One region of the Paenibacillus nuruki genome, then DNA from elsewhere that is predicted to be linked to it. Evidence: predicted binding sites of a transcription regulator. Region 1 holds the regulator's gene; each other region holds the start of a gene.
What was found. The regulator Rex, encoded in region 1, represses fermentation and respiration genes when NADH is low (regulators of the CRP and FNR family bind a similar motif). The targets are predictions, from matches to a motif close to TTGTGAAATATTTCACAA.
Positions count from the first base shown of each region.

Region 2: a site for Rex is predicted at 1,418-1,435, ahead of adhE (bifunctional acetaldehyde-CoA/alcohol dehydrogenase). Genes of this name have one in related genera too.
Region 3: a site for Rex is predicted at 2,011-2,028, ahead of RCP16_RS21260 (formate/nitrite transporter family protein). Genes of this name have one in related genera too.

Region 1 covers NZ_OY725677.1:1,138,120-1,141,338, forward strand. The annotation lists gene dinG (ATP-dependent DNA helicase DinG) at 1-1,698, shown strand, start outside; gene RCP16_RS05120 (redox-sensing transcriptional repressor Rex) at 1,695-2,342, shown strand; gene RCP16_RS05125 (amidohydrolase) at 2,335-3,219, shown strand, end outside.
Region 2 covers NZ_OY725677.1:984,673-987,891, reverse strand. The annotation lists gene adhE (bifunctional acetaldehyde-CoA/alcohol dehydrogenase) at 1-1,345, opposite strand, end outside; gene RCP16_RS04400 (Crp/Fnr family transcriptional regulator) at 1,679-2,401, shown strand; gene RCP16_RS04395 (winged helix-turn-helix transcriptional regulator) at 2,513-2,830, opposite strand; gene RCP16_RS04390 (uracil-DNA glycosylase) at 3,013-3,219, opposite strand, start outside.
Region 3 covers NZ_OY725677.1:4,790,870-4,794,088, reverse strand. The annotation lists gene RCP16_RS21270 (sensor histidine kinase) at 1-197, opposite strand, end outside; gene RCP16_RS21265 (GNAT family N-acetyltransferase) at 406-840, opposite strand; gene RCP16_RS21260 (formate/nitrite transporter family protein) at 1,006-1,893, opposite strand; gene RCP16_RS21255 (FAD-dependent oxidoreductase) at 2,134-3,219, opposite strand, start outside.

The DNA.
Region 1 (3,219 bases):
AACCGTGGAGCCGATTTCTGGGAGACGGTAGCGAGTGATACCGATTCTTGTCTTGGTCGTGCATGTCCGTGGTTCCGCAAATGCTTCTACCATCGTGCGAAGCATGAAGCAGGTACAGCTGATGTCGTTATTACGAACCATTCCAAATTATTTACCGATGTCAAAGCAGGGCACCAATTATTGCCTGCTTATGATCGATTGGTGATTGATGAAGCGCATCATTTAGAAGATGTAGCAGGTAAGCACTTGGGTATGCATATGAAATATTTCACATTGGTTCATCCGTTACTTCGTTTGTTCAAAGACAGTAAAAATGGTCAGCTGGCTATTTTGCGTCAACAGTTAGGTTCATCTGGTAATGAGCGTGGTATGGATTGGGCGATAGCGATAGATAATCTATATCCTGAAATTGTAGATGTCAAAGAAAACTGGGACAAATTGAGTGAATTATTATTTGCTTTATTACCTCAGCGTAGTGATGCTGCTCCGGGAGAAGCTGGACAATTTACATTACGTTTGTTACCTGAGAAGCAACCAACAGAATGGACGGTAATTACGGATTTGGAGAATCAGATCCATATCGGACTGAGTCAATTGATTCGTAAAGGCGAACAAGTAATGAATCAGATCAAAGAAAGCGATGAACAGTTGGGCACAGATAGTCTGGTGACTGATGTATCGGGTCTATTCAAAGATTTGACTGTCGTTCGAGACGATCTACGTCAATTTGTGAAGCTGGAAAGTACAGATACGGTCTACTGGTATGAAGCTAATGGAAATTATCGTAGTAAGTCTTTACAGATGTATGCTGTGCCTGTGGATGTGAGCAAGCAATTGAAAGAGTACTTTTTCGATAAAAAGAAAAGTATTATTCTAACATCTGCAACATTATCAATAGAAAAGAAATTCCAATATATGATTGAACAACTGGGACTTGTCGAAGCGGAAAAAGAAGGCAGATTGATGACTGAACAGTTATCTTCACCTTTTAATTATCGTGAGCAATCGCTATTGTTGATTCCACGTGACTTTCCAAGTGTCAAAGGCAGTGTCGGTGATGCCTTCTTTGTAGATACATTAGCGAACTCGTTAGCAGAGACTGCCAAAGCAACGCAAGGACGAATGATGGTTTTATTTACCTCATATCGAATGCTCAAGCAGGTGTATGAGCCATTAAAAGAGAAGTTATCACATAGTGATATTGCTGTATTTGGTCAAGGCGTTGATGGAGGGAGTCGGACGAAGCTTACTCGTAGATTCCAGGAGCGTTCTGCTTCTGTATTGCTTGGAACAAGTAGCTTCTGGGAAGGTGTCGATATTCCGGGCGAAGCATTAACATGTCTGGCGATTGTACGATTACCTTTTCAACCGCCCAATCATCCATTGCTAGAAGCCAAAAGCGAACGGCTTAAAAAAGAAAAGAAAAATCCATTTATGAAATTATCTGTACCGCAAGCAGTTATCCGTTTCAAACAAGGTTTTGGTAGATTAGTACGGACATCTAGTGATCGGGGAATCGTTATTGTCTATGACACTCGTGTGATCGAGTCCTATTATGGCAAGCATTTTCTATATTCATTACCCGGTCCCAAAATGGAACATATGCCGACAGAGCAGATGGTACCCCGTATTACAGAATGGCTTAGCCAGGCCGAACCTGAAAAGGAAACTGTAAATCAAGAGGGGGAGCAAGCATGAAATCCGACAAAATATCAGAAGCAGTCGTGCGAAGACTACCTGTATACCTTAGATATCTGAACGAACTTCACACCCGTGAAGTTCCCACAGTGTCTTCGCAAGAATTGGGACAAAAATTAGATTTGAATCCAGCACAAATTCGCAAAGACTTAGCTTATTTTGGAGATTTTGGACGTAAAGGAATCGGGTATGATGTATCTTATCTGATTGAGAAAATACGTCATATTTTAAAATTAGATCAACAGATCAATGTCGCACTTGTAGGTGCAGGTAATCTAGGGCATGCCCTTTCGAACTATAATATGTATTTGAAAGAAACGATGAAAATCGTAGCTGTGTTTGATTCTCTTGAACCCAAAGTCGGTTCGATGATCAATACATTAGTTGTACAACCGATCGAAGAACTTGGAGCAACAGTCAAAGCGAAAAGTATTCGTATTGGTATTATTACTGTGCCTAATATTGAAGCACAGCGTGTAGCAGATCAATTGATTGAAGCAGGGATCGAAGCCATTTTGAACTTTGCACCGATTATTTTGAAAGCTCCACCGCATATTCGTGTACACACTGCTGATTTTACAACGGACTTACTAAGCCTTGCCTATTATCTGGAAGATGGAAAGGAACATGAAACTAATGAATAACACCTCGAACAAATGGGTTATCAAAAACGGTATGTTTGCTGTAATGAGTGAAGAAAAATCGATGCTTTTCGGACATATGGTGATTGAAGATGGATGGATCACTTATCTTGGAGAAGAAGAGCCTGTGATTGAAGAAGGAACAACAGTAGTCGATGGTAATCATTTGTTCTTTATCCCGGGTCTAGTGAACAGTCATGGTCATGCGGCAATGTCTTTGCTACGTGGATATGGCGACGACCTTGCACTACAAGTATGGTTACAGGAAAAAATGTGGCCGATGGAAGCGAAGTTTACAAGTGACGATGTATACTGGGGAACATCATTATCTGTACTTGAAATGTTAAAAGGCGGTACTACGACATTCCTGGATATGTATGATCGTTCAGAACGTGTTGCTGAAGTCGTAGAGCAATCAGGAATGCGTGCTGTATTGATGCGTGGTGTTATCGGCTTATGTTCAGAAGAAGAGCAAAAGCAAAAGTTACAACAATCTATCGACTTTGCACGGGATTGGCATGGTCAAGCTGATGGACGTATTACAACGATGATGTCTCCACATGCGCCGTATACATGTCCTCCTGCATACATCGAACAATTTGTACAAGCAGCACATGACTTGGATTTGCCGCTGCATACACATATGTCTGAGACGTTAGCTGAAGTACAATTAAATGTAACTGATTATGGATTACGTCCTGTAGCTCATTTGGAGAAATTAGGATTTTTCACGCGTCCAGCCCTTTTGGCACATGCTGTTCATTTGAATGATGAAGAGATCGAAATGCTGGCGCAACATAAAGTAGCTGTTTCGCATAATCCGGGTAGTAATCTGAAATTAGCAAGTGGTGTTGCTCGTGTTCCTGATTTATTGCGTGCA
Region 2 (3,219 bases), 150 kb from region 1:
CATTAATCAGATTCACAGCACTTACGTTAGAAGAAGTAGAGTTACGACCATAAGATCCACAACCTAGTGTTAAAGATGGTAAGTTCGTATTGTAAATGTCACCAATTGCACCATGTGTAGAAGGAGAGTTCACGATAATACGTCCAGTTTGTAGACGATTAGAGAACTTCTGAATAACTTCATCATTATTAGAATGGATAGCTGAAGAGTGACCCATACCGCCAAATTCTACGATTTGTGCAGCACGTTCAATCCCTTGATCCGCGTTTTTAACTTTATAGCAAGCCAGTACAGGGCTTAATTTTTCAGCAGATAATGGGAATTTAGTACCTACGCCTTCCAATTCTGCTACCAGTATTTTGGTATCGGCTGGAACGGTAATTCCACAAAGTTCAGCAATTTTGACAGCAGATTGACCTACGATAGAAGGGTTCACTGCACATTTGTCTGTATTCATTGCACCGTTCGTTAATTTGCCTGCTTCTTCTTTAGTTACAAAGTAACAACCGTTATCGATCATTAATTTTTTCACTTTTTCATAAACAGGTTCTTCAATAACTACTGCTTGTTCAGAAGCACAAATCATACCGTTATCAAATGATTTGGAAAGAATCAAGTCATTCACTGCTTGTTGCAAGTCAGCACTTTTCTCTATAAAAGCAGGAACGTTACCAGGACCTACGCCAAGTGCAGGTTTACCACAGCTATATGCTGCTTTAACCATTGCGCCACCACCAGTAGCTAAGATTAACGCTACATCAGGATGATTCATTAATGCATTTGTTTTGTCCATTGAAGGAGCATCGATCCATTGGATACAATCCGCAGGTGCACCATGTTTGACAGCCGCTTCAAGTAAGATGCGAGCGGATTCTTTACTACAATTCTGTGCAGATGGATGGAAGCCGAAAATGATTGGGTTACGTGTTTTGATTGAGATCAAAGATTTGAACATAGTAGTCGAAGTTGGGTTCGTTACCGGTGTAATCCCCATGATGATTCCGACAGGTTCAGCAATTTTTTGGAAGCTTTCATAATCGTTATCTTCTATAATACCGACTGTTTTTTCATTTTTGATACCATGGTATACATATTCAGTAGCGAACATGTTTTTGATAATTTTATCTTCATATACGCCTCTGCCTGTTTCTTCAACAGCTAGTTTGGCAAGATACATATGTTGATCCAAGCCCGCTAATGCCATTGCTTGTACAATGTTATCAATTTGTTCTTGATCCATATTCATAAATGCGGCATGTGCTTTATTCGCTTTATCGATTAACTTTTGAATTTCTTCCTGTGCACTCAATTCCACGTTACGACTAGCATCATTTTTAACAGCCATTTCTCTCATCCTCCTCAGAATGTGTATCGCTTTTGTCTACACACCGATCATAGCATAGAGACATAAATCATAATGTGATATTTTTCACAATCAATTTTTATTTTTTAAATTTGTTTTATTTTATTTTTTCCTTTTGCATTTTAATATAAAAAGATGTATGATAATAGTGAAATTAATCACAAAGTATAGATTACTTTTACGTATACATGAGTTCATTATCTTTCCTATATAACGTAGAATTTAACTAATCATTTAATTTCCAGTTTTTTTCCTAAAATGTTATGCATTATGATTAATTTCACGTATAATTGAAACAAAAAGGGGCGAACCATAATGAACAATTCTTTAGAACATACTCAACCACGTCATAATACAGCATGCTTTTCGGAAATTAATCAGGAAAGATTACTTAATCATTCTACAGAACGCACGATTGCAGCAGGTTCACATTTATTCTGGGAAGGCGACTTATCCGATAAATTATACTTCCTTAAAAGTGGACGGGTTAAATTAACCAAATCTACTGATGAAGGTAAAGAATTGATTTTATATATGTATCAAGCAGGCGACATGATCGGTCAAGCAGATCCATTTTCAGGTACACGCCTTGGATTTACAGCAGAAGCATTAGAAGATACTGAAGTCGCTGTTATTGAACACAAAGAATTGGAATTGATGATCTGTCAGTATTGTGATTTTGCTATCGACTTTATGAAATGGATGGGTACTCATCACCGTCTAACACAGACTAAAGTGCGTGACTTAATGTTATACGGTAAACCAGGTGCTCTCTGCTCCACTTTGATTCGTTTAAGCAATACTTATGGTCAAGATTATAACGATCAAGGTTCGATTTTGATTAACAAAAAAATTACACATACCGATTTGTCGAATATGATTGGTGCTACTCGTGAAAGTGTCAACCGGATGCTTAGTGATTTGCGCAAAAAAGAAAGTATTGAATATGAGCACGGGATGATCATTATTCATGATCTTGAAGCGCTACAAGAAGTATGTCACTGCGAAATGTGCCCTAAAGAAATATGCAGAATTTAATGAATATTCAGGTGTGCTTATGCATTTACCTGTTGAGACAATTAAAATACCAAAAAAGCTTTCCGTGTGTTACTCATAGCGGAAAGCTTTTTTTGGTTAACACATCGAAATCTACTCGACCCAATGCTCTGCCCAGTTCTGAATCTGCTCCATCACTGGCTTAAGTGCACGTCCTTTGTCCGTTAGCTCATACTCAATTCGAACAGGTGTCTCTGGATAGACCTGACGAATCAATATTCCACTACCTTCTAAGTCTTTCATCCGCTCTGACAACATTTTGTCGCTCATCATAGGAATAAGATTAGAAATATCTTTGAAACGCTTAGGTCCACTCATTAATGATTGAATAATTAGACCGTTCCATCGTTTACCTAAAAATGAAAACGCGGTCTCAAAACGGGGACATAATCCCAATTGGTGTTGCTCCATGTTTTCTCACCTCTTCAATTGTTCCGAAACACGGGATCGGATAGTCATAAGCTCGTATTTCATCACGTTGTGATGTTAACTTACGATTAGTTAGTACATATATTTTAGCATATTTTACCTGAAAAGAGAACGAAAACATTACATAATTAAAGAATACTGAATATTATTTAAAATTCAGGTCATCATTCTTGAATCTCATCTATACATTTACGCAAAATAACGAGATCATTCGCAATAACATCAGTCAGTGATCTATTATACAATACTGCTGCTGGATGATACATAGGAAAAATCCAGTATTCTTGATCAGACCAGTGATATCCTTGATCCATATGATCAGCATCTACTTGTTGAATACGACTTCGATAAGCTTGACCATGCACATTCGA
Region 3 (3,219 bases), 1.4 Mb from region 1:
GCCATTGTGATAATACCATTCATAGGTGTTCGAATCTCATGACTAAGCATAGCAATAAAGGAAGACTTATTCTCGTCTGCTTTTTCTGCTTTTACTTTGGCTTCCAAACGCTCGTCTGCGAGAAGCTGTAATCGCTTGATTTCTGCTTTTAAATTCTTTTCATTTTCAATAAGCTCATTTAAATCCTTATCAGACATAGTCAGACACCTCTATTTTCCGTACCTTTATAATTCGTAATTCATGATGCATATGGTCTCTACTTTATCATAAAGCATACCGCCAAAAATAGCTTACTATATTTGCAAATCATCAGGTGATATCCAGCATCAAACCTAGCGTATATCCGTTTTTCTATACGTTTATAGATGACCTCTCAAACTTCATCTATATCCAATAAAGACAAACTTAACTTTGTGTCGAAGAGAGTAGATTTTTTTTCATATAATACTTGGTCTGTCCTTCGATCGGAATATCATGAATTTCGCCAAAAATAGTATACCCGTACTTCATATAAAAGTGAGGCGCTTGCCAGCTCATTGTCGTTAATTCGCTTACTTTGGCTCCCTGCTGTCTAGCTTGATCTTCGATCGCTTGTAACAAGTCTGCTCCAATCCCTTTGCCTCTGTATACATGATCGACAGCAAGTAATTGAATATATAACAATCCCCAGACCATCGAGCCAACGACTCCACCAATATATTGCTCACCTTCATAAGCGGCTAGCGAAAAATGCACACGATCATACGGTGGAAGAGCCAACTCTTGATTACTATTAAATTGATCCATAAATGGTTTGATCTGTGGTATATGATCGTCTACAGATAGTTCTTGAATATGCAAAAATATCACCTACTCTTTCAGAGATAATTAAGATATCGTCATGATTATTTAATAAGTATACTATTTTGACTGTATGATGTTACAAGAAGATCATTAGCTTCCTCTATAACGCAAAAAAAAGACCTTCATCAACATGAAGATCTTTTTTTCTACACCTGCTTGCGATTAATGAGCTTGATCGCTATGTTGCAACGGTAATGTTGCTGTAGCCGATACCGCTGGCATCGTTGAGACTGTAGGTTCATGATGCTGAGTATGTCCAGAATTGGCTGGTGTCAGTTGATGATCTTTTTTGATATAGGCTGTGAAATAAATCCCTGCTACAAATACAGCTCCACCTGTGAGATTACCGAGCCATACCGGAATAAAGTTCATCAGATACATATCCCATGAATAATACCCTGCAAAGATCGCTGCTGGAATCAAAAACATATTAGCGACAACGTGCTGAAATCCGATAGCAACAAATGCCATGGTCGGGAACCAGATTCCGAGTATTTTACCACTAATACTGTCGGCACTATACGATAACCAGACCGCTAGAGCTACCAACCAGTTACATCCAATCCCGGATAAAAACATCTGGGCAAAGCTTCCTTCTAACTTATGCCCTGCCATTTCTACTGTTTTGGTCAAATAAGGACCGGTTTCTGTTAATCCCACCACATGACCGAAGAAGTAAGCGACGAATAAAGCGCCTAATAGATTCGCTACCGTAATCGCAAGTAGATTACGTGCTACTTCAAGGGTACTGATCCGCTTCGCCATCCGCGCTAACGGGACAGCCATCATATTACCAGTTAACAGTTCTCCACCTGCAACCAGTACAAGAATCAGTCCCACAGGGAACAATGCCGCTCCGATAAAGTTAGCAAAGCTTCCCCAGGCTTCCGGTGTATTGGCAATCACTCGAATATCTAATAAAAATCCTAGTGCAATAAAAGCTCCACCTAAAAACCCGAGTACAAGCATCTGTATCCATGTTGACTTAGCTTTGATAATTCCCGTCTCAATCGTATTCATTGCAATCTGTTGTGGTTTGTAATAAGCCATTGTGTTGCATCCCCCTTATAAGCATCTATTTCCGTATAATTAAATTACCTTTTCATATTTCAATTTTAATACAATTACTTTGTGAAAAAAGTAACAAATGTCACTTTGGAAAAGAATTTGTGAAATTAAGCACAAAAGCCTGTACAGTGGGGGAACTGTACAGGCTTTGTTAGGGGTAGAACTTTGATCAATATCTAATGGGAGCTTACGATGATATAAAATGAATTATTTCAAACCCGATTAAGCGTGAACTTCTTGTTGGGTCTGGATAGGTGCTAATGCTTGCAAACCTACCGTATTCAAGTAGTTCCAAGGTTTGTTGTAATGTGGTTGGAAGAAGAAGTCGATAAAGGCTAATTGATCCACTGTCATTTGATTTTGGATACAGACCGAGATGGTATTGATCGATTGAGTTAAGTCGACTTTAGACATCAATTGTGCGCCTAAGATGCGACGTGTTTCTTTTTCGTACACGACTTTCAAGGTTACTGTCTCATGTGTCGGCATAAATTCTGGACGATAATGATCGTGCATCGTGCTTGTTTCTACATTTAATCCTGCTTCACGAGCAGCTGTTTCGGTCATTCCTGTTCCTGCAATATTATCTTCATAGATTTTGATACCGGATGTTCCTTGTGTACCCATATATTCATTCGTAGGTTGCACAAGGTTACGAGCAACCAGTGTACCCATACGAACTGCATTGGTAGCTAAAGGAATATAAGCATGTTTACCTGTTGGGTTGTAGAAAATAGCACAGCTATCTCCAGCAGCGAACACATCTTTTTTACTGGTTTGCATATATTTATCTACAAGGATAGCACCGTTAACTAACATATCGACTTGTCCTTTAAGCAATTCAGTATTTGGACGGAAACCGATACACAAGATGACCATATCTGCTTGGTGAGTCGCTTTGTCAGTAACTACGGTCGTTACTTTGCCACCTTCACCTGTGAATTTTACCACTTTCTCTGATAACGCTAATTCGATGCCATGTTCTTGCAGTGATTCTTCAGTACGAGATGTAAATTCAGGATCTAGATATTTGTTCAAAATGCGATCTTCAGCATCGATCAATGTCACTTGTTTACCATTCATTTGGAATGCTTCTACCAGTTCAACACCGATATAACCTGCGCCTACAACAACGATATTGTTAGCATGTTGCGCTTTTTCAATAATCGTATTGGAGTGATTGTAGTTTTTGCAAAGTAAAATGTTATCCAGTTCAATACCTTCAAATTTAGGAACGATCGGCCAAGAACCCGTTGTCATAATCAATTTGTCATACGTATCTGTAAGTTCAATACCTGTAGTCAGGTC